Regions from separate parts of the Lysinibacillus fusiformis genome, predicted to be linked through region 1. Evidence: riboswitches for the same ligand, from Rfam matches in the RefSeq annotation. Region 1 holds a riboswitch; the other holds the start of a gene.

The links. Region 1 has a riboswitch for FMN ahead of ribE (riboflavin synthase). Riboswitches for the same ligand answer to the same signal wherever they lie in the genome.
Region 2: linked by a shared signal. The riboswitch ahead of JTI58_RS15480 (ECF transporter S component) and the one ahead of ribE (riboflavin synthase) in region 1 are both predicted to bind FMN.

What each region holds. Positions count from the first base shown of each region.
Region 1 is NZ_CP070490.1:3,459,211-3,471,789, forward strand. It holds gene JTI58_RS16820 (DHA2 family efflux MFS transporter permease subunit) at 1-1,064, opposite strand, end outside; gene JTI58_RS16825 (hypothetical protein) at 1,759-2,022, opposite strand; gene JTI58_RS16830 (YibE/F family protein) at 2,070-2,846, opposite strand; gene JTI58_RS16835 (YibE/F family protein) at 2,843-3,967, opposite strand; FMN riboswitch at 4,188-4,313, shown strand; FMN riboswitch at 4,430-4,555, shown strand; gene ribE (riboflavin synthase) at 4,776-5,414, shown strand; gene ribB (3,4-dihydroxy-2-butanone-4-phosphate synthase) at 5,441-6,070, shown strand; gene ribH (6,7-dimethyl-8-ribityllumazine synthase) at 6,086-6,553, shown strand; gene JTI58_RS16855 (spore germination protein) at 6,708-8,150, shown strand; gene JTI58_RS16860 (ATP-binding protein) at 8,696-10,003, shown strand; gene JTI58_RS16865 (histidine phosphatase family protein) at 10,102-10,650, shown strand; gene JTI58_RS16870 (GNAT family N-acetyltransferase) at 10,664-11,509, shown strand; gene JTI58_RS16875 (copper amine oxidase N-terminal domain-containing protein) at 11,698-12,579, opposite strand, start outside.
Region 2 is NZ_CP070490.1:3,174,093-3,186,671, forward strand. It holds gene resB (cytochrome c biogenesis protein ResB) at 1-484, shown strand, start outside; gene ccsB (c-type cytochrome biogenesis protein CcsB) at 481-1,662, shown strand; gene JTI58_RS15455 (response regulator transcription factor) at 1,778-2,494, shown strand; gene JTI58_RS15460 (ATP-binding protein) at 2,487-4,262, shown strand; gene sigX (RNA polymerase sigma factor SigX) at 4,341-4,874, shown strand; gene JTI58_RS15470 (RNA polymerase subunit sigma) at 4,871-6,157, shown strand; gene JTI58_RS15475 (IS1182 family transposase) at 6,321-7,925, shown strand; FMN riboswitch at 8,080-8,266, shown strand; gene JTI58_RS15480 (ECF transporter S component) at 8,485-9,072, shown strand; gene JTI58_RS15485 (sodium-dependent transporter) at 9,316-10,662, shown strand; gene JTI58_RS15490 (STAS domain-containing protein) at 11,310-11,696, opposite strand; gene JTI58_RS15495 (methyl-accepting chemotaxis protein) at 11,734-12,579, opposite strand, start outside.

The DNA.
Region 1 (12,579 bases):
ACCCAAGTAGCTGTTTCGGTACCAGATAGAACATAAAGTCCATAGCCGACCACAACAAGTATCGTGCCGGGGGTAATGACTGCACGAGGTCCATATTTATCGAAGAACTTGCCGATTGTAGGTGCTAATAGACAGTTTAATAGACTACCAGGAAGCAATATTAAACCTGTCACAAAGGCCGATACGAAAAGGGCCATTTGCATATACATAGGGAGCACCACTAGCATAGACAGCATATTGAAGAAGGTAATCATATTCATGAGAAGACCTAACACGAACATGGGATACTGAAATGCTGTCAAATTTAACATTGGCTGTTCCATTTTCAATTGTCGCAATACGAATAAACATAAGGCGATAATACCGAGCAAAATGACGCTAAGAACGGTAATGCTTGTCCAGCCTAAATCTCCGCCAGCACTGACACCATAGACAATGCCACCAAAGCCAATGGTAGATAAGATGATAGACCAGACATCAATAGCAAGCTGCTTTGTTTCATTCACATTGGGAATAAAGATAAAACCAAAAACGATGGAGAATAACAGGAAGGGGATGGTAACCCAGAATATCCAGTGCCAGGATAGCGTATCTAAAATCATCCCTGCCAATGTAGGGCCGAAAGCGGGTCCTGCCAAAATGACGAGACCCATAACGCCCATAGCACCACCACGTTTATTGGCTGGGAAAATCGTGAAAATCACATTTTGCGTTAATGGTAATATAATCGCTAGGCCAGCTGCTTGAATAATACGTGCTAAAAGTAAGGCAGCAAAGACCGGTGCGACAGCGGCAAGCATGGTACCGATTATCGAAAAGAGTAAAGACGCCATAAACATTTGGCGAGTAGTAAACTTTTGCATTAAAATGCCTGTCACAGGTACTAAAATGCCTAATGTGAGAAAATAGCCTGTTGCCAGCCATTGGATGGTTGTAGCGTCCACATCGAAGAGCTGGCTTAGCTCTCCTAGTGCAATATTTAATGCGGTCTCACTAAACAGTCCTACAAAGCCGGCTACTAAGAGAGCCACCATGATCGGACCTGTTTTTATTTCCTTATTCACTGTAAAAACTCCTTCAAAAAATGTTTGACTAGCATAGAAGAATGAAATACAGAACATTCTGAAATTTATAGATGAATTTTAGTCTTATTTCATTCTTCTGCATGATAAAGTTATCGTGATGTGGATTATCAGCGATCGTGTTTCCTATTAGCTAGTACACCTCCGCGATACTAACTCTTCTGTTTTTTACTATAGCAAAAAAAAATTCTCAAATGTAAGCATTAATTTTAGCCTCTACTATACGATTTCACAATTTGGACAAACTTTTTTGACATAGCATTCATTTTTTGAGAGGTACGAGGAGAAATATCTAGAGGCTGGGACAGAACTAGATTATATTGAAAAACAATAAAAATGGATATTAGCTTTTTCACTTTAAGAAGTTAAATATGCCTTCCTAAATCAAAAAAATGTTAGACCAATTATATCTTGGTCTAACATTTTTTCTTTTTGTCCCAGCCTCTACTTAGTGTTGAAAAACAAAACAGTCAATTGAAAGGTAGAAATGGATTTCCATTGCAGGCTACTTGCTTTCCTGTGGGCGAGCGCCGAGCCGCTTCCTCCGCTACCGCTCCGTTTAGAGGCTTGCCTGTCTCGCGATCCCACGGGAGTCAAGTAGCCTTCCACTACAATCCACAAACGTGTTACCTTTTTAGCAAAGGTTTTCAGATAAAGTGAAGGTGTTCATTACTCTTTATGAAGAGGTGTTGTCACGCATCACTTCTCCACATTGAAAATAAGAGTTTATCCCCTCTAAGAATATAGATAATGGGCGATTAATCGCTATGCTGCTATGAAAAAAGTAAAGCCACTTCGCAGAATGGTTGATTGGAGTGGAGCGAACGCAGTGAGTGAAGCGGCTCATCGGACGCCCCCTGGAAAGGACGCTGGCGGAACGGAAATCAACCCCTCGCCTTGCAAAGTTGCTTTTTCTGCCGTTGACATCATCTTTTTGCAACAACATGTAGCACCTATCACATATAAGTGCTAGGTGCTAGTATCTTTTTACAACAGTTTTTCTGTTTTTTCTCGTGTTCGAATTAAATAATAGGCATTGATGGAGGAGGCAATTGGAATAATCAGTGCAATGCCGATGCCTGCACAAAGAATGGTTGTCATTTCAGCACTAAAAACTTTGGAGTTAACAATCTCGCCAATCGAATAGGAGAGATCCTTGAACCAGATTAATAAGCTTAAATAGCCACCAAAGAAAGCAAAAAATAATGTATTGGTATCAGTTCCTAAAATATCTCTCCCGATACTTAGCCCAGATGTAAATAGTTTCTTTCTACTAATCGTGGGATTGCGATAAAAAATCTCATGCATGGAAGTGGCGATAGAAATAGCCACATCCATAATGGCACCTATCGTACTCATAATAATGACTGATGCACCAATCTGCACAAAATTAACGCCAATGTAGAGGGAAAAGATACTAATTTCTTCAGTCGATTCTTCACCAAACCCTTGGATCATCGATTTTTCTGTAATAAAGGTAATAAATAGCAGTAACACAACAATCGTCACCATCGTTGCGATAAAGGCTGTAATGGTTTTACTGTTTGTTTTATTGATATAGAAAAGGCTAATACAACTAATGACCGTACAGGCTATAAACGTCAAGATAATGGGACTATTTTTAGGGTTTGTCATTAAAAAGATGGTGATAAAGAGTACACCAAAGTTTAGAAATAAAGAAAGAAATGAGCGGACACCCTGCTTACCACCTACTATCACCATCAACGCAAATAAAATAACTGCTAATAAGACGATAACATTCATTCTTGAACCCTCTTTCGATTAATGAAAAATATAGCAGTATACTGACTAATAGGAATCGTGAGGACAACACCAATACCCCCTGCTAAGGCACGGGCTAATTCTAAAGAAAGATTCAAGGACAATGTGAGTCCTAATGTGGAAGAATTTTTCAAATAGAGAATAATCATAGGGATGGAGCCGCAAAGGTAGGCAAAGAATAAAATACTTGTAATCGTACCCATGATATCTTTACCGATTTCATGTCCCGAAGATTTAAGTGCTTTGACAGAGATAGTAGGATCTTGCTCGTATAAAGCAAAAATGGAGGAAGCCATCGTAATAGAGACGTCCATGACAGCCCCAAGCGAGCCAATAAATAAACCTGCCATAAAGACTGTGCGATAGGGCCGTGTTAAAAATTGCATTTCTTCATAACGAAGACCATTTTCACCTGTCAACCAAATCACAATTGAGCTAATGATAAGCGCTATAACGGTTCCTAAAAGTGTGGACACAATGGCTACATACGTTTTTGTATTCAATCCACTAATGAGTAGGAGCGAAATAATGGTAAATAACAGGGCACAAATACCACTAACGAATAACAGACTTACGCCCCCATGTGTAACATAAAGATCTAATGCAAATGATAAGATCAAGGCATTGACAACCAAACTAATGATAGAAAACAAGCCCTGTCTTTTGCCTATAATGAGTAAGGCAAAAATAAAAATCCACGCAATCATGATCATGGTTTGATCACGTTTTAAATCGAGGATGGTACCTGTTAACCCTGATTGTGTTGTGTGATTATCTATGGTGACAAAGATTTCATTGCCTACATGGTATTTTTGATCAAAAGCACCAGAAGAAGAATAGTCATTCATCAAATGAATGGATTGCCCCTTATACTGTCCATTTTTGATCATGGCCGTAATTTCCTGTGTAAACAATTCATCCTCATTCTCATACATATCTGTCATCGGTTCCGATTCTGTGACGTTCACCTGTATTACTTCCGCTATCGGTCGTTCATAAAATTTTTCATTATGATGGACGAAAACAATTGAAATTCCACAACAGAGTGCTAATAAGGCATAGAAAACACCTTGCTTAAACGGTATATTTTTTAAAAATGTCAAGGAAATGACCTCCAAACTGTTAGACTGAATAGTCACCTGTAAAGGAACGTTTTTTTGATTGAGAAGTTTCACAAACAAGTTAAATGTCATCATTTTAATAATTTCTTTTACATTTATCAAGTCACGTCAGAGCTGCTTAAAATTTATATGACGAAAAAAATTTAAAAAGAAGGATGGATAATATAATAAAATAGTGTTATCGTAAGACTAGCTAAATAAAAGTATCCTTCGGGGTAGGGTGAAATTCCCGATCGGCGGTGATGAAGCAATTCAAAGTCCGTGAGCGCAAGCTGATTTGGTGCAAATCCAAAACCGACAGTGACAGTCTGGATGGGAGAAGGGTAAAAATGCGAGCTTTTTAAATTAATTCTAATTTAGAAGGTTTATTTGACTATGCATTTATTACGCCACTTCCCAATCATCTTTTGGGAAGTTTTTTTATTTAGCTACAATCGAATAGAAGATGTTCTTCGGGGTAGGGTGAAATTCCCAATCGGCGGTGATGAAGCAATTCAAAGTCCGTGAGCGCAAGCTGATTTGGTGCAAATCCAAAACCGACAGTGATAGTCTGGATGGGAGAAGAACAAATGAGATGACAGTCTATGGAAAAAATCGTTTTCAAGTAGGCTTATTTGTTGATGTCTTATACTCCCAAAACCCCTTTGATGAAAGGGGTTTTTATTTTTTATTGGTAGCTAGTGAAGGGAGAAGGATAAAACACAAAAACAGGTGGATAGACTTTCAAAAATGACGGATAAAACTTCAAAAGTGAAGGATAGAAGAGCAAATAAGAAGAGTAGGTGATGGAATGTTTACAGGGCTTGTAGAGGATATTGGTGTCGTAAAAGCTGTGCAAAGCGATCGGGACAGTATGAAAATTACGGTTCAATCCGTCAAGATAGCGGAGGATGTCAAGCTTGGCGACAGTATAGCAGTCAATGGTGTTTGTTTAACGGTGACACAATTTACTGAACAGCAGCTTACAATGGATGTTATGCCAGAAACAGTGAAAGCAACAAATTTACAGCAGCTGGCGCTAGGTGATTCAGTTAATTTGGAGCGTGCCATGCCTGCTAATGGACGATTTGGCGGTCATTTTGTTGCTGGTCATGTTGATGGAGTCGGTAAAATTTTGCGCATACGTCCAGTAGCAAATGCCGTTTATATGGATATAGAAATGTCAGATGAACTAACAAGCTTTTGTATTCCGAAGGGTTCCATAACAATTGATGGCACAAGCTTAACCCTTTTTCATGTTGAAGCGAATCGTGTCACGATTTCGCTCATTCCTCATACTTACAAAGAAACCGTTTTAGGTATGAAGAGGGTTGGAGCAATCGTTAATATCGAAACAGATTTAGTCGGTAAATATATTTTACAGCAACTAAAAAAAGGGCAAGTAACGCCAACAATTACGAGAGATTATTTAGCACAACATGGTTTTTAAAATAACAGAATGAGGAGATGATAATCGTGCTACATACAATTGAAGAAGCCATTGAGGATTTAAAGCAAGGCAACATGATTGTGGTGGTCGATGATGAGGATCGGGAAAATGAAGGAGATCTGCTGGCACTCGCTGAATTCATCACACCAGCAACGATCAACTTTATGGCAACCTATGGTAGAGGTTTAATCTGTACACCGATTTCGCAACAGATCGCACATAAGCTAGATTTACATCCGATGGTTCAGCGCAATACGGATAACCATCAAACCGCATTTACGGTGAGTATTGACCATGAAGATACAACGACAGGGATTAGCGCCTTTGAGCGTGCATTAACAATACAGAAAATGATAGAAAAGCAAGCTAAGCCGACTGATTTTCGTCGACCAGGTCATATTTTTCCGCTGATTGCGAAGGAGCATGGTGTGTTAGAACGGAGAGGGCATACAGAAGCGACAGTTGATTTGGCGAAGCTTTGTCATAGTGTACCAGCAGGTGTTATTTGTGAAATTATGGGTGATGATGGGCAAATGCTTCGTTTTGAGGAACTGACAAAGTTCGCGGCACATCATGGCTTAAAAATGATATCAATAGAAGCATTGGTTGTTTATCGTAATCAGTTATCCACAAATGAAAATAAAATTTCTATTTAAAAAGGAGCAAGAACAATGGGTCAAACATTTGAAGCACAATTAATTGGAACGGATTTAAAAATTGCAGTAGTTGTAGGTCGTTTTAATGAGTTCATTACAAGCAAATTATTAGATGGAGCAATGGATGGTTTAACACGCCATGGGGTTGATCCCGCATCTATTGATGTCGCATGGGTTCCAGGGGCTTTTGAAGTTCCTTTTATTGCGAAACAACTGGCAGAAACAAAGAAATATGATGCCATTATTGGTTTAGGTACCGTTATTCGTGGCTCTACAACTCATTATGACTATGTTTGTAATGAATCAGCAAAAGGCATTGCCAATGTATCGTTAACAACGAATGTACCTGTTATTTTCGGTATTGTCACGACTGAAAATATTGAACAGGCGATTGAAAGAGCAGGCACGAAATCTGGTAATAAAGGCTATGATGCTGCAATGTCTGCGATTGAGATGGCGAATCTAAAGAAAATGATTGGCTGAGGATAATTTGAATAACTCGTCACAACATTTGTTTCTTTGAATATTTTGAACAACCGTGGGAAAAATATGCTTAAGTGTATTTATTGAAGGTGATTGTTTTCATAAATGTACTAATCTTGAGCTGGCTCAGTAGGAGATGAGAAGTATTTCATCAATGGAACAAATGATCAATTTGAAAATGTTGAAATCACTATTTCAACGCTCTGCTGATGTGATTTTCCAACAATATAATTTTCAGCAATATACAGTACATTTGATAACTTGTGATGCAATGGTCAATGAGCAAATACTTCAAACTGTGGTTGTTCAACGTGTTCAATCTTTGTTAAGCAAAGTCTCTGAGGACATGTTAGAGGAAGAAATCGAACAGCATTTACACATTCCCTATTTACAAAAGATTTTATCGAAAGAGGATGCAGTGACAAGGGTCTATAAAGGCCATGTCTTATTGTATTTTGAAGAAAATCAGTTACTTTATTCTAGCGATATTTCAAAAAGACCAAATCGAGAGCCTGGGGAAACAACACTAGAACTAGTGGTCAAAGGACCTAGAGATGACTTTATTGAAGATGTTTTTATTAATATTGCTTTATTAAGAAAACGATTACCCACTAATTCTTTTAGTGTTGAGACATTAGAAATTGGCAAGCGTTCTAAAACAACAGTAGCCATCCTTTATATGGAAGACATTGTGAATTTAAATATGCTGGAACAAATTCGACTTCAATTACAAAAAATCGATACGGATATTGTTATCAATGGTGATTTGTTAATGGAAACAATCGAAAAGACAGCAACCATCCTTCCAAGACATGATTATACAGGAAGACCTGATTTTGCTATGCAGGCATTAATGAGAGGAAGAATTCTCTTAATGATTGATGGTGTGTCCTATGCCATAATTACACCTACAAATATTATGTTGCTCTTTAAATCGGCAGAGGATAATGAGTACCCAATCATTGTTAGCTCGATGGAACGATTACTCAGAATTGTCGGGATATTAATAAGTATGCTGCTGCCAGGTTTTTGGCTTGCATTGACGACTTATCATCAAGAACAGCTTCCATTTCTACTACTTGCAACAGTTGTCGAATCGAGAACGGGATTGCCTTTCCCAACCATTCTAGAAATTTTAATGATGTTATTTATGTTTGAATTGTTTCGTGAAGCTAACCTACGTCTTCCAAGTGCAATCAGTGGCTCAATTAGTGTGGTAGGGGGATTAATTATTGGAGATGCAGCGATTAAAGCAGGTGTTACAAGCCCCTCAATGATTGTTGTGATTGCCATTTCCAGTATCGCTGCATTTACATTGGTCAATCAATCCTTTGTGACGGCTATGAGTATTTTTCGATTAATCATTATTATGTCTTCGGCATTTTTTGGTTTATTTGGCTTCTTTATTTCAGTCTTTTTCATACTATTATATACGGCAAACATGCAGGTCTTGGGTGTGCCATATATTAACTTTAGTGCCGATTTCGAAAAAGCCAATTTACGTAAGTCCTTATTGCGACTATCTCCAAAGGGCTATAGTAAACGACCTACCTTTCTAAAGCCGCAAGATCAAACACGTACTTCAAGTAAAAAATAAGTAAATTGTATTGTAGATCAGGTATTGTTGATATCTGATCTCAGACTGTAGACGAAGTCGATTTTTTCGACTTTGTCTATTATTTTTTTAGATTAAACGGCTATAAGCACAATTCTTTATAGATTTTCCAAACCCTTTATTTTCAAGGATTCAGAAAAACATCTGAACATAGAAAACTAAAATCAAATGCCGACATATGATAACTTTTTGTTACGAATTTAGTTTGTCGACACTCTGAGATCAGATATTGTTGATACTTGATCTTTTTTTGATACCTTTGCTATAGTGGCCTTTTTCATTTTCCATTTAAATAGGAAATGAGACATAAAACGCTATTACTTACCTTTTTAGTTTACTTTCTTGTCAAGGATTATTAAACTATTTGTTACGGTGTGTAATTTTAGGAATGAGTAAAATAAAAATTGATTTTGTGTTTTAATTTATGTAGGATATACAAGCAATGTTTGCTTTACAAACAAAAAATAGAGTTAATTATAATATAATAATATTCTAGAATATTTATAGATGAGGAAGTACCGTTTTTTATGAAAAATAGAAAAATAAAACTAATATTAATTCTATCAACGATTTTATTATGTTTGTTTACAAGTTTAAACATCTTTACATCCTATGTAAAAATAAAAAAGACCGTTGAAGAGTCGATTGCCAATCAAAGTTTAGAGGCAGCCCATTCTATTGCTGCATCCATTGATACGGATGCATATCAGCAATTTTTAAATAATCCACAGGAAAATGATTATTATTGGAAAGTAAGAAATTATTTAAATGATGCAAGAATAAAATTAGGGGCACTGTTTGTTTATACCTTAAAGGTGGACAATCCTGAAGTATCAATAGCCATGATTACGGGGATGCCAAAAGAAATGAAAGAGGGCTTTGGAATTGGGGTGATTTGTACTGTTCCTGCAAAGCAAGTTAAAAAAGCCTATAACGGTGAAACCTATGTCACAGAGGTAATTCATGATTCTGTACATGGGTCTTATTTGTCGGTTGGTGCACCCATCAAAGATGACAATGGGAAAATTATCGGGTATTTAGGCATTGACATCAGTGCAGATACGCTAAATGGTATTAAGGGTAAAGTCATTGAAGACAACCTATTTAATTTTATTTTTAATGGTGTGCTTATTTTAATTGTCATCGGTTCTTTTTTATTTTTACAAAGATGGTATCAAAAAGAGGTAGCGAAGGAAGTTGGAGCTACAGAGGACACGTACCTAGCAGAAATCAAAACATTGATTACCTCGGTGTCGTCCCTTCGTCATGATTTTACGAATCATATTCAAGTGTTACATGGTTTATTACAATTAGAAAAAACAGATCAGGCTAAACAATATTTATCTTCACTATCCAAAGAAGTGCAAGCGATTAAATCATTAAAATTAAATATTGATCATCCAGGTTTATCCATATTATTGCAAACGAAGAAATTAACGGCTCAAAATCATAATATCGATATGGATTTTACTATTTCTCAAGATGACTTTAACAAGATTAAAACGACAGATTTAATCAAGATTCTATCTAATTTAATTGATAACGCGATTGATGCCGCTGTTGAATTACCTGAGGAACAACGTAAAATTAAAATTTGCTGTTCAGCAAATGAGGCACAGTATGAATTTAAAATTACTAATACAGGGCCAAATATTGCGAATTCTGATCAAATATTTAAGCAAGGATTTTCAACAAAAAAACATGAGAATGGTAGATTAAGAGGCCAAGGCTTATTTATTGTGAAAGAAATTGTTGCTAAATATAATGGTCATATTTCAATTGATTCATCAAAACATTTAGAAACGACTGCCATTGTCCATCTTCCAATAAAATAAAAGAAAAAGCTTTCTACAAGAAATTGTAGGGAGCTTTTTTCTATGTATAGGACATACATTACAAAGTAGAAAGTGATATGATGAAGGAGATGAAGAAAATGGAAAAGGCTCTCCTGGCGTTATTGAGAAAGGGTGGGCTCACTTTATACGCAAGACATGGGACTGCAACTGTCGGTGTCGATCAAGCCTATAGCACATTTCACAGTTGTCGAAATCAACGGAATTTGTCCGATCATGGTCGTAGAGAGGCTATGTATTATGGTCACATGCTACGCTATTGGCAAATTCCCATCCTTTCCACCATTACTACTAGCCCTTTCTGTCGGACGATTGAAACAGCTCGCCTGGCATTTCCAACTGATAATGTGCAAATTGACCCCTTTTTGTTTGAAATCTTTATGTTAGGTGGCAATCTTGCTAGTGTTGAGCAAACTCGCATATTAACGACTTTTACATCAATGTTGGAGATCATACCACCACAGGGCATGAATAGCGTAATCATTGGTCATAGCTTTCCAAGAGATGTGGGGCTTGGTGTCATTTCGAATATGGGGACGGTTGTCATAAAACCGAGGGGTCTAGGACAAGGTTATGAGATTGTCAGAAAACTAACCTTAGAACATTTAGCAACATTAGATTCCATTTGAAAAGAGGGGAAATATGAAGATTAAAACAGTTGCACAATGTACATTAGAGGAAGTATTGAAAGCATGGAACAAAGGCTTTGAAGGCTATTTTGTTGAAATCAATATGACAGCAGAAATGTTTTTACAACGACTAGTAGGCGAGGGGCTATCTCCTGACCATTCCATCGTCGTTTTTGACCATAATGAACCGATTGCCATTGTTATGAATGGCTTTCGTACCATCGATGGCAAAAAAATTGCTTGGAATGGGGGGACAGGTATTTCCCCAGCGTATCGTGGTAAGGGAGTCTCGCGCCTATTAATGGAGGAAACCTTAGCCATCTATAAACAGGAAAACGTAGAAATGGGTACGCTGGAAGCGATTAAGGAAAACCAGATAGCCATTGCTTTATATCAAAAATATGGCTATGTAATTACTCATCACTTACTATTTTTAAGTGGCGAGTATGAAGTAAAAACAGAATCTACAGCCACTCTTCATATAGCAACCATTCGTCCTGAGCAGCTAGCACAACTATCTTTTTATCAGGAAGATGTTCCTTGGCAGTGTAGCTGGCAGAGTGTGAAGCAGGGAGAAGCCAAGGTGTTTTATAACGATAACAAGGAAGCTCTGGGCTATATGCTATACAAAACCGTGTGGAATAAACATGGTGAGGTGGAGCGTATTCTACTTTATCAATTGGTAATACTTGAAGAAGGTAATGTAGATTTACTTCCACAGTTTTTAGCAAGTATTACAACAGATAAAGTCCATTTGACGACAGTGAACTTCTTAGCAAGCAACCCAGCAACGAACTATTTATTAAAGCATGGGCTTAAGGTGACGACAGAGCAGGTACAGATGTTAAAGCGATTCTAAGCAGGTTGTCGTTCAGTATACGAAACGATAAAGAGTGGAAATAGAGCATGAAGTATCTACTTTTGAAGCTATAGGACCACGTTTAAAAGCAGGGGAAAAGTAATCCACTATTACAAAACAAGAAGGGACTCCTTATGGTACACGAAGCGCCATAGGGAGTCCCAGCTATGAAGAAATTACTTTACCTATTAATTAATTTGAGGGTCTTGGGACGTCTCATTATTGGTAGTATCAGGGTTTTTCCGGAGTTGTACCGAATTATTGGATGTGTTCGATAACGTATAAGTTCCTTTTGCCAAAGTCAGAACCTTAGCAACATATTCTGTAGCTGAATCGAGTTCATTACCAAATGCATCTCTTGATGTGCTTAGCGCTTGGCTAACGTTGGAGAGGCTATTCGGAAAAATATTAGTACTATATAGACTTTTAATAGCATCATCGAGTTTAAAATTATCTGCTTTATCCTTAGGCAACATAAATACTTTATACTCCGTTACGCTTTGAACATTATTGACATCGAAACTAATGTTAATATCTTTATAGTTATATCCCTCATTCTGAAGACTAAGTGTCACTTTCTCCACTGATCCAGAGGCTGAACGGTCTTCTAAAGCAATGTAGGAAGATGGGTAGGATAAGCTATACATTTCTTTAGAATTTCCACTACCTACGGACAATATATATACGCGATATTCTTGGCCGTTAGTTATAAGTCTTCCATCTGTATCTCTACTATCAGCCCCCAATTTCATACTATACTGGCCTTTATTCCAACCTATATAATAAGTTACTCTAGTAGCTGCGTTCAGATCAAAGTCATTTGCCTTTGATGCGGGTACAATAAGAATACGGTAACTATCTATATTTGATTCATCAGAAGGTTTCGTAAACGATATCTGTAGATCTCGACCATCTCCATAATCACCAATATCGCTTACATTAATTTTGCTTACCGCTTGAACAGCTTTGCTTTTACTAATTGTAATCACAGACGAAGGAGATGATAGGGCATAGGCATTTGAAGAGTTCCCATTGGCAACAGTCAGTACATAAACGCGATAGCTAGTTCC
Region 2 (12,579 bases), 290 kb from region 1:
TGAGCCACAAACAAAAACATCAATTCCAAATAATCCCGCGTTTTTATTTAAAATGACAACACCAGAAACACCAGAAGGAGAAGTAAGCTTTGTTGAAATTATGCAACCTCCTTTAGAACCACTTGGTGAAAATAAATACAGAATGAAGTTTGCTAGTGCAGAAATGCGTGACATGTCAGGTATTACGGTACGTAAAGATAGTACCATCCCTATTCTGTTTGTTGGGGGTGTCATCTTTATGATCGGTGTTGCGATTGGCTCTTATTGGAATCATCGTCGTTTATGGCTGCAAGTGGAACCCGACGGCCGTGTGTTAATGGCTGCCCATGTCAACAAAAATATGTTCAGCATGAAAAAGGATTTAGATGCTGTCACAACATTTGCTGCATTGCCTCCGTATACAGATCAGTTAGAGAAAGATGAGGCTGGCGAAGAGTCCACAAATGGTGGCATTAAAGAAAAGGAAGGTGACAACACCTTATGAGTTTGATTGATATAAGTGGAAACTTATTATTTGTAGCGTTTATTGCTTATTTAGTTGCGACATTATTATTTGGTGGTTCAATTAAGCAAGCTAATGCTACTGGTAAGAATACTGGCAAATGGGGCCAGCTTGCCATTGTGGTTACCATTATTGGTTTCTTATCACAGCTTGGCTATTTTATTACGCGTTGGATCTATACTGGACATGCGCCTGTAAGTAATATGTTTGAATTTACGACTGCCTTCGGTATGTTCATTGTCGGCGCGTTTATCTTAATTTATTTTATTTATCGTTTGACTGCACTTGGATTAGTGGCATTGCCTGTAGCGCTTTTAATTATCGCTTATGCAGCAATGTTCCCGAAAGAAGTAAGTCCACTAGTGCCGTCGTTACAAAGCTATTGGTTAACGATTCACGTTATTACAGCAGCATTAGGTCAATCTATTTTAGCTATTAGTGCTGTGGCAGGACTTATTTACTTATTAAAAGTAGTAGATTTAACGAAGCGTTCTAAACAACGTTTTTGGTTAGAGGCCGTGATGTACTGTCTTGTAGTAGTTATTGGGTTTGTTGCGGTAACATCTACATTTAGTGCTATGGATTATGAGTCTAGCTATAATTATGTGGATAAAGAAGGAACTACTCGTAAAATTATTTACAATTTACCTCCGATTTTCGGTATGAATGAATATGAAGTGGTTGAAGAACATGGCATGTCACCATTAGTAGAAATGCCAGCATTAATTAATGCTAAAAAATTAACAACTGTTGTTTGGTCATTAATGGTAGGATCTATTTTGTATTTATTAATTCGTTTAATCGCTCGCCGTCGAATTAGTGCCATTTTCCAACCACTAGTTAAACGTGTCAATTTACAATTACTTGATGAAATTGGTTATCGTTCAGTGTTGATTGGTTTCCCTGTATTCTCCCTAGGTGCTTTAATCTTTGCGATGATTTGGGCACAAATTGCTTGGAGTCGATTCTGGGGTTGGGATCCAAAAGAAGTATGGGCTCTTATTACATGGTTATTCTATGCAGCATTCCTGCATTTACGTTTATCAAAAGGCTGGGAAGGTCGAAAATCTGCTTGGTTAGCATTAATTGGTTTCGGAATTATTTTATTCAACCTAATTGCTGTTAACTTAATCCTTGCAGGTTTACACTCCTACGCGTAACCTGTGAAACAACAAGCCTTTTCGCTGTAGCGAAGAGGCTTTCTTTTCTTTTCAATATGTGTCACAGCATGTACAATAGAAGGTAGAGAAAGATTGGAAGAGAGGGATCGTGAAAGTGTCAGAAAATATTTCAGTATTAGTAGTAGACGACGAGGATCGTATTCGCCGCTTATTAAAAATGTATCTAGAGCGAGAAGGATACCTTGTTGACGAGGCAGAAAATGGTGAACAAGCGATCGAGAAATCTTTAGAAAAAGAGTACCACTGTATTTTACTTGATATTATGATGCCTGAAAAAGATGGGCTAGAAGTGTGTGCGGAAATTCGAGAACGCGCAGCAACACCGATTATTTTATTAACTGCAAAAGGCGAAGAAGCGAATCGTGTACAAGGCTTTGAGCTTGGCGCAGATGACTATATTGTAAAACCATTTAGTCCTCGTGAGGTTGTTTTACGTGTGAAGGCTATTTTACGCCGTTCACAAGCTTTCTCACCAACGACGAATGCATCCTCTTCAAAAGATTTGGTGGTGTTCCAGCATTTAATGATTGATCACGATGCACACCGTGTCACAGCAGAGGGGATTGAGGTCAATTTAACACCAAAAGAGTATGAATTACTGTACTTCTTAGCGAAATCGCCAGACAAAGTATTTGACCGTGAACAACTACTAAAAGAAGTATGGCATTATGACTTCTTTGGTGATTTACGTACAGTGGATACACATGTAAAACGGTTACGTGAAAAGCTCAACCGAGTTTCTGAAAACGCTGCTAAAATGATTGTGACAGTTTGGGGCGTTGGATACAAATTTGAGGTTGTCAATGAATAGAATATGGAATAGTGTTGTCGGGAAGCTATGGGTAACCATATTGCTTCTCGTTTCATTTGTATTATTTGTTTTCACGGTATTAATGCTTGAATTTCTTCAAAATTATCATATGCAGCAAGCAGAAATTTCATTGCGTCAGACAGCTGCTACAGTGGCAAGTATAGTAGATGACAATGAAACAGCAGAATCTACTTCGGAATTATTAAAAGATATTTTACCTACAGGGACCAATGCATTGATCGCGATAAGCCATGTTGAAGTATCCTTCGCAATGCAGGAGGGTGTCAACAAAAAAGAAATACAAGATACTATTTTAGCCAATAAATCTTTTCATGAAGTGTTTCAATCAGATGAACCCATTATTAAAGAAATGATGATGCCTTCTTCTACTGATCAAGAAAAGATGGAATCGTATGTCGTACTTGGTTTCCCCCTAAATGTTGAAAATGCAGTACATGGAGCTGTCTTCATCTATCAAAGCCCAGATGCGCTACATAAAACGTCTAAGGAAACAACGAAAATTGTCTTTTTAGCTGCCTTCATAGCATTTGTGCTGACGACATTCTTCGCATTTTTCCTTTCTTCACGTATTACTTCACCATTAAGAAAAATGCGTGAGTTGGCTTTTGAAATTGCGAAAGGAAATTTTGAAGCGAAAATGCCTACAACGCAAAATGACGAAATTGGTCAACTTGCCGTTGCCTTCAACCAAATGGGTCGTCAATTAAAGCACAATTTAGAGGTTATCAATCAAGAAAACGAACAGCTTTCGAATATTTTGACATCTATGACAGATGCAGTGATTACCTTTAACCGTGATCGTACAATATTATTAAGTAACCCACCAGCAGAACGTTTAATGCAAAAGTGGTTTGTGAATAAAGGCTCGCAAAGTGCAAAGCCTATCCCCCCAGAGCTGTATCATATGCTTGATCATGTGCTGATGTTTGAGGATAAACTAGAAGAGGAAATTGAAATGGACGGCAACTACTACACATTTACGATTAGTCCTCTTTATAGTGGTGAAATGATACGTGGGGCTGTGGCTGTTATTCGTGATATGACTGAGCAACATCGCTTAGAAAAATTAAGATCCGATTTTATCGCTAATGTTTCTCACGAACTACGGACACCGATTGCTATGCTACAAGGTTACTCTGAAGCATTAATGGACGATGATTTTATTCAGGATCAGGAAGAGCGTAATGAGATTACCAAAATTATTTATGATGAATCAAAGCGAATGGGTCGCCTTGTGACAGATCTATTAGATTTGGCACGCATGGAATCAGGGCATATGACGCTTTATAAAGATGAATTACCGATCAATTCGACATTCGAGCGTATTACACAAAAATTTGCTCAGGTAGCAAAGGAAAAGCACGTTCGTCTGCAATTTGACAGTGAATTTAATGACGAGGCCATGATTAATATTGATGAGGATCGGATTGAACAAGTGCTTACAAATTTAGTCGATAATGCACTAAGGCATACAGATGAAGGGTCTGTGACTGTAAAAATCGAGCAGGAGCCGACATTTGCTAAAATATCTGTTCAAGATACAGGGCATGGCATTCCTCAGGACGACTTACCATATGTCTTTGAACGCTTTTACAAAGCCGATAAGGCACGTACCCGTTCCAAAGGCGGAACTGGTCTTGGCTTAGCCATTGCTAGAAATATTGTGAAGGCACACTCAGGTAATATTATGGTAGACAGTGTGCTGAAAGAGGGTACGACCTTCACGTTTTATTTACCGTTCGATTAATAACATGTATTGCTATTAATTGGCTGTAACTTCTATGAATGTAAGACGACAAATATTATAGAACGGGGGTGGAGTGCTTTGAATGACTCCGTGTTCCATCGACTATACGATGCATATCACCAAGACGTGTTTCAGTTTTTAATATATTTAGTAAAAAACCGTACACTTGCCGAAGATTTAGCACATGAAGTTTATGTACGAGTGTTGCGCTCATATGATCAATTTGCAGGGAATAGTAGTGAGAAAACATGGCTATTTGCTATTGCCAAAAATGTAGCGATTGATCATTTTAGAAAGCAAGCTGTACGCCAAAAGCATTCACATGATTTCTTTGACTGGGAAACGGAACAGCTCCATTCAACCACACCATCACCGGAAGATATGCTACAGGCCAGTGATGAATTTATGCAGGTAGAATCAGCACTTGAAAACTGTACAGGCGACCAAAAAATGGTCATTATAATGCGCTATTTTCAGGATTTATCGATCGCAGAAACAGCGCAAATACTAGATTGGACAGAAGCTAAGGTAAAAACGACCCAGCATCGAGCCATTAAATTTTTAAGGCAACAGCTACAGCCGATTAGAGAACAGGAGGCGAAACGGCAATGACGCATAAGCCATTTGATGATGAACAGCTTGAATATGTATTGAACAATGCCCCTAAGCTTTCTGACCACCGTTCAAAAGAAGAAATATTAAATCGGTTAATGGCAGATGCTCGCTTGCAGGATAATAGTCACCTTCAAGAAGCAATACAACAACCTATAGAGAATGAAGAAGCACAACAAGAAAGTAAACCTTCGATCCAAGATGAACGTCCATCACGATTTAAGTTCCGAAAAATGCCGATTTTTACGAGTGTAGCAGCAGTTTTCGCGCTAACGGTACTCGTTGGCTCCATGTTCATGAATAATGACGCTAGCCAAAAAGATCTAGCTAGTACTCCAGAAACGGCTAATTACGCTACTTTACAGGAAGATCGTTCTGCTAAAGACGCTGCTACGCAGGATGAAGCGCTTCAATCCAGTATTGTATCGGAGCATGAGCGCATGTTATCTTTACGGTCATCTGTCTATGAGGAAGATGTGAAAGATGCTGTCGTTTTCCGTATTGGTTTAGCAGGACGTGATGCGGAAAGTGTGCCAATGACATATGTGATACCAAATGAGCGTGTAGCAACTGATTTTGGAACAGAAAAACCTTCTACTCTACAGATGTATGAGAAATACGCTCCTCAAATTGATGAAGAAGCCAAAAGGTTTACAGATTATCATCCTTTTAAAGGTGAACTGAAGGAGAAGGAAGACAAGCTTGTCCACGTTTTACCAAAGGACAATGACTATGATGTTGCTTCAGCTACCGTCAATGAGTATAAAGGAACTTTGGAAGATACATTCTCAGATTCTGAATATACGGAAGTGGAGATTCAAAATGAAGATGGCACACCTTATGAGTTTTCTCAAGAGGGCGAGCCAAGCCAAGCTATGTCATTAACAAACGCCAAACATTTTAATTATTATTTATACCAAGATGGTAATGGTGCGGAATATCTGTCACCAGATTTCCGTCAAACATTTGCAAATGTTACAGAGGCACTTACACTCATGAAAAACAAAAATGATGATGTTTATGTAACAGTTGTTCCTGAAAATGTGACTTATACCGTGAAAGAGGAAGCGGAAGGTGTCGTCGTTACATTTGATATCCCCTTAGATTTAGCATCGATGGAGCCAATCCGCGCCACGCAATTGATTGAGGCCATGATGTTAACTGCTGCTGGCTTTGGCCAACAATTACGCTTAGATAATGTGGTCCAAGAAAGCTGGGAAGGATTCGATTTGAAAACGTATTTGCCAAAGCCTGTGGGGCCAAATAAACAATATATGCCTTAGTCAAAAATGAGGCTGGGACAAAACCCACCTCTAAATTAAAAAGCCTGTGAAATTTTACGATCAGTAAAATTTCACAGGCTTTAAATTTTTTCATAAAAAAATAAGGATCACTTCTGATAAAATTAAGTCACCACAACAAAATTATACAGAAAGAAGGATCCTTATGTTTAAAAATTATAACATGAATCAATTAGTTTTGCCTTTAGATTTAGAAGTAACATTACAAAAAAATGATATTGCCTTCCATGTCCACCATCTAGTTGAAAGTATCTCGCCTGAAGCGTTTGAACCATTCCTTCGAAATGAAGGCTGTCCCGCCTACCATCCACGCATGATGCTTAAAATTATCTTATGTGCTTATACACAATCTGTCTTCTCAGGGCGTAAAATTGAAGCCCTATTAAAAGATAGTCTTCGGATGATGTGGCTAGCTCAAGGGTATGAACCAAGCTACCGCACGATCAACCGTTTTCGTGTTCAACCAGAAATGAAAGAGTTGATCCGCCAATGTTTCGTCCAATTCCGTTGCCAGTTGGTCCAAGAAGAATTAATTGATCAGGAAGCTATTTTTATTGATGGAACAAAGATCGAAGCCAATGCGAACAAATTTACTTTCGTGTGGAAAAAATCCATCGAGAAATATCATAACGGATTAATTGAAAAATCAAACCAGTTATACGATGAGCTACTCGAGAAAGAAATCATACCAGAAATTGAACGAGAAAATGTAGAAGAATTAGCAGTAGAAGAGCTCGCCCAGATGGTAGAAAAAGTAGACGAAGTGATTTCCGCGTATGATCAAAAAATAGAGGATTCATCGGATGTAGCTGCGCGAAAAGCTTTAAGAGCCGAACGGAAATTCCCAAAGCAAGCACGCAAACAATTAATCGACTATATTGTACGTAAACTAAAATATCAAAAAGACTTTGAAATCTTTGGCATGCGAAATAGTTATTCCAAGACGGACTCAGATGCCACATTTATGCGAATGAAGGATGACTATATGAAAAATGGTCAATTGAAAGCAGGTTATAACATCCAAGTCGCAACAGAAGGTCAATATGTGCTTGCCTATAGTATCTATTCGAACCCAACGGATACACGTACCTTAATCCCGTTTTTAGATGAAATCGAACAACATTATTTTGAACTACCAAAACACGTTGTCGCAGATGCTGGATATGGTAGCGAACAAAATTATGATGATATCCTTTCGAATCGTAAACGAGAAGCCTTAATTACGTATAACTTGTATTTAAAAGAACAAAAGAAAAAGTATAAACAAAACGAATTCAATACAGCATACTGGGATTATGATGAAGAAAATGATCAATACACATGCCCGAACCAACAACAGCTTGTATTTAAATATCGTACCACGAAAACGGATCAATATGATTTCACGCGCGAGTTTAAGGTATACGAATGTGAAGACTGTTCCGAATGCCCATTCCGTTCATTATGTACAAAAGCAAAAGAAGGAAATAATCGTAAGTTAATAGTGAATGAGAAGTGGGAACAGCAAAAAGAATATGTAAGAACAAAGCTTTCAGAAGAAAAAACGAGTACCATTTATCGTCAACGCAAAATTGACGTGGAACCAGTTTTTGGATTCTTGAAAGCTAATTTGCGTTTCACTCGATTTTCTGTTCGAGGAAAATCGAAGGTTAAAAATGAAATAGGTCTGGCATTAATGGCTGTGAATTTAAGAAAATTCACAGCCATTAGGTATGGAGACAACATAAAAAATAGAGAAATCCTAATTTGAATTCATTCAAATTAGGATTTCTCACTAATTGAGGCTAGTTATGTCCCAGCCTCATTTTTATAATACATACAAATCTAATCGGATTTTTTTAAGCAGAACTATTTACTTTTTCTTGATAATTAATTATAGTAAGGTTGTAGTATAAAATAATATGATTCATCTTCGGGGCAGGGTGAAAATCCCGACCGGCGGTAATAGAGTGGTAAACCGTTAATGTTTTTCATTAACTCGAATGGTTTATGCTACACTCTTCAGCCCGCGACCTGTGCAAATTTATTTGCATGGCTGACTTGGTGTGATTCCAAGGCCGACAGTTAAAGTCTGGATGGGAGAAGATGGAGGTACGATCGTCATTCATTGTTATGAAGTGAACTATAGCCGAGCGCTTTTTTGTAGGGCTTTTTAAACAGTGCTCAAAAAATAGTTTATATTGACGCTTATTCGTCATGCCTTTCTCCCTTGTGCTTTTTCATGCATAAGGGTTTTTTCATGCTAACAATTGAAAGATCGTCACCTTTCTTCTTGCGAGATTGAATCAGCAAAGAGGAGAGAGTTTTCTATGAAGAAGAATGTTAAACTTCAATCGTTTATTACGATTGGTATGCTGAGCAGTATTTCGTTTTTATTAATGCTTTTTAATTTCCCAATTCCGCCGTTCCCAGCATTTTTGGAAGTGGACTTTAGTGATATGCCTGCATTAATAGCAGCCATCACAATGGGGCCTGTAGCTGGTATTTTAGTAGAGTTATTTAAAAATGTATTGGATTGGATTTTCTCAGGAACGCCAACAGGTGTGCCAGTAGGTCATATTGCTAACTTTACAACAGGTATTTTATTTATTTTACCAGTAAGCTTTATTTTTAATCGATTTAAAACAATTGCTGGTCTTGTTGGAGGTTTAGCAACAGGTACAGTCGTTATGGCAGTAGGCATGAGTATTTTAAACTATGTAGTATTTTTACCAATGTACACATACTTCTTAGGAATGGAACCTGTTGTAGGTGACTCACTTTATAAAATGATTGTCGCTGGGATTTTACCATTTAACATTGTGAAAGGTATTTTATTAACGGCTATTATGGCGTTTTTATTTACAACAATGCGCAAATGGATCGACCGTCAACGTTCTATCTATATATCAAAATAATATACGCTAACCTCGGGTGAATATACCCGAGGTTTTTTTGTTGAAGGAATGATGGATAGGGTTTAAGGATGTAACGGATAAATTACTAAAAAGAACGGATAGAAAGGCAAAACTAACGGATAAACATAGAAAAAAGTAATGGAGTGTTCTAGCTATCTAGTACTTTATCATTATGACCTAGTCGAAAGCTATATTTTCATGTAAAATAGGGAAGAGTTTAGAATGTTTGAGGAGTTTGAAGAGATGAGTGAACAAAAGGGACAGTGGTCTAGTAAATTAGGATTTATTTTAGCATCAGCAGGTGCTGCAATTGGACTAGGGGCAATTTGGAAACTACCCTATGTAACGGGACAAAGTGGTGGAGGAGCGTTTTTCCTAATCTTTGTGTTATTTACCTTGTTAATAGGGTTACCAATGCTATTGTCCGAGTATGTTTTGGGACGTGGTACACAATCAGAGGCTGTAACGGCATATAAAAAAATTGCTCCGACAAAGTCAGGCTGGGCTTGGATTGGTCGAATGGGTGTACTAGGTTGTTTTTTATTATTAACTTTTTATAGTGTAGTTGGAGGTTGGATCTTTATTTATAGCGGGCTCGGTGTTGCTGGCGCTGTAATCGATCCAGCAGTAGATCCAGCTGAGCTATTTGGAAAAATTATAGGTACGCCTTGGATTACGCTAGTTGGTTTAGTGTTGTTTACATTAGCCAATGTACTTGTGATTTCGTTAGGTGTACAAAATGGGATTGAAAAGGCCAATAAATGGATGATGCCGCTACTCTTTATAATGTTCATTGTCCTTGTTGTGCGTGCTGTTACATTGGATGGGGCAATGGAGGGCGTAAAATTCTTCTTATGGCCTGATTTCTCGAATATTACTGGAAAGGCATTATTAGAAGCGCTGGGGCAATCGTTCTTTGGGTTAGCAGTGGGATTCTCTTGTCTTGTTACATATAGTTCTTATCTAAAAAAAGATGTAAGTCTGCCAAATTCAGCAGGTTCTGTTGTGCTGTTAACTGTGCTAGTCTCATTTTTAGCAGGATTAGCGATTTTCCCTGTTGTGTTCGCCTTTGATTTAGAGCCAGCAGCGGGTCCAGGCTTGCTATTTATGGTGCTACCAACAGCTTTCAGTCAAATGCCATTCGGTGAAGTATTTTTAGCGATGTTTTTATTACTATTTTTATTTGCCACATTAACGTCATCATTTAGTTTATATGAAATTATTGTCGCGGCATTTATGGAACATAGTCAGAAATCACGTCCAATGTGGACACTTTTACTTGGTATAGTCGTATTTATTGCAGCTATTCCAGCAGCACTTTCTTCTAGTGTTTTATCGGATATAACGATTTTTGAGAAAAGTATTTTTGATGCAACCGATTTTCTAGTGTCAAACATCATGCTTCCATTAGGAAATTTATTCATTGCTATCTTTATTGCCCATGTAGTGGATAAAGAATTTGTGAAAAGAGAATTGTTAATGGGTAGTCAAATGGGACAAGGCTATTATTCATCATATCGTATGTTAATGTTAGTTGTCGTACCGATCATCATTCTTGTCGTGTTTGTTAATATGCTACTGCAATATTAAAGAAAAGGTGTATTCCATCTAATAGGAATACACCTTTCATAGTGTTGAAAAACAAAACCATCAATAGAATTTTTGTGAAAGGTGAAAATGGTTTCCGTTGCAGGCTACTTGCTTTCCTGTGGGCGAGCGCCGAATCGCTTCCTCCGCTACCGCTCCGTGCAGGGTTTCGCCTGTCTCGCTATCCCACGGGAGTCAAGTAGCCCTCCACTCCAACCCATAAATATTTAATTTTTTTAGCAAAGATTTCCAAATAAAATGAAGATGTTCACTACTCTTTATGGAGGAGTGTTGTCACGCATCACTTCTCCACATTGAAAATAAAGGGCCTATCCCCCTAAGAATACAGTTATTGGGCTATTTGATTGCTATGCTAGTATGAAAAAAAGTAAAGACATTTTGCAGCATGGTTGATTGGAGTGGAGCCAGCGTCACTCCTAGGGGATTTAGCGTCACAGATGAGACCCTGGAGCGAACGGAAGTGAGTGAAGCGGCTCATCGGACGCCCCCTGGAAAGGACGCTGGCGGAACGGAAATCAACCCCTCGCCTTGCTAAAAGATCTTTTTCTGCTAGTGACATGATCTTTTTTCAACAACATGAAAGGTGTATTCCGTCTAATAGGAATACACTTTTTTTAGTATGACAAGAATTAATATTCGTTAAGTGATAGCTCTCCTAGCCAATCTTCTTTAATAATTTTCTTTGCTTGTTCTTCGCTTTTGGCAATAGGGAATACTTTATCAACCTGTGAAATAGCGAATAAGTTGCGAATGAAATCATCGACGACAATAATGGCAATTTTTTTATCTTTTACAGACACCTTCTTAGCGAAATTAACGATCATACCGAATCCGGTGCTATCGATATTTGTAACCTTTTGCATATCGATAATGTATCCGTGTTTTGTGTCCAAGCTAAGTGTTTGCAGCTCTGACTTTATATCTTCAATTATCCCGTATTCTAAATCGCCAGTAAACGCAATCACAATATAATCAGCCTTTGTGTCAATATTCATTGCAATGTTCTTCTGATTCATCCTATAGCGCCTCCATTTTTCTTTACTTGTTTGGGATTTATTCAAACTTAAATTTATTAACTTCATTTTGTAAATTATCAGCAATTGATGATAGCTCATCCGAACTTTGTGTAATTTCTGCAACTGTCGCATATTGCTCTTCAGAAGTCGCGGCAATCTCCTCTGTAGCTGCTGCAGCGTCCTCGATAATACGTGAAATATCTTGGATAGCTTGTTGCACACCTAAGGAGTTGTCGTTAACATGTGTAAATGCAACTTTCATTTGTTCGACACCTTCTTCTGTTTCGACAACTTTCTCCACGATTTCTTTTAAGGCACTTCCACCTTTATTAATGATTGTTACTTGCTCCTCGACCGCCAATAGATTGCTTTCCATCGTCCTTACCGTCACAGAAGTTTCAGCTTGGATATCATTAATGAGATTTGTAATTTGTCCAGCTGCTAAACTTGACTGTTCTGCTAGCTGACGAACCTCTGATGCAACGACAGCAAAGCCTTTTCCTTGATCGCCTGCTCGTGCTGCCTCGATGGCTGCATTGAGTGCTAACAGATTCGTTTGCTCAGCAATGCCTGTGATAACGGTAATAATACCACCAATTTCTTCAGAGCGCTTGCCTAACTTCTGGATAGAATCAGTTGCATAAGACACAGTTTTCGTCACATCACCTAAATGCATAATCGCTTCATTGATGGCTTCTTCTCCTTTGCGTGCGATATGAGTTGATTCAATAGCGCTATTTAAAGTGATTTCGGCCTTTTGTAAGCTCTTTGATACTTCCTCGATCGTTTTTTGCATCATGGAAACGATTCGTTCAGCCTGGTCGGATTGAGTCGTAGTACCAACAGCAATTTCATTCATTGTCAATGCGATTTGGTTAGATGC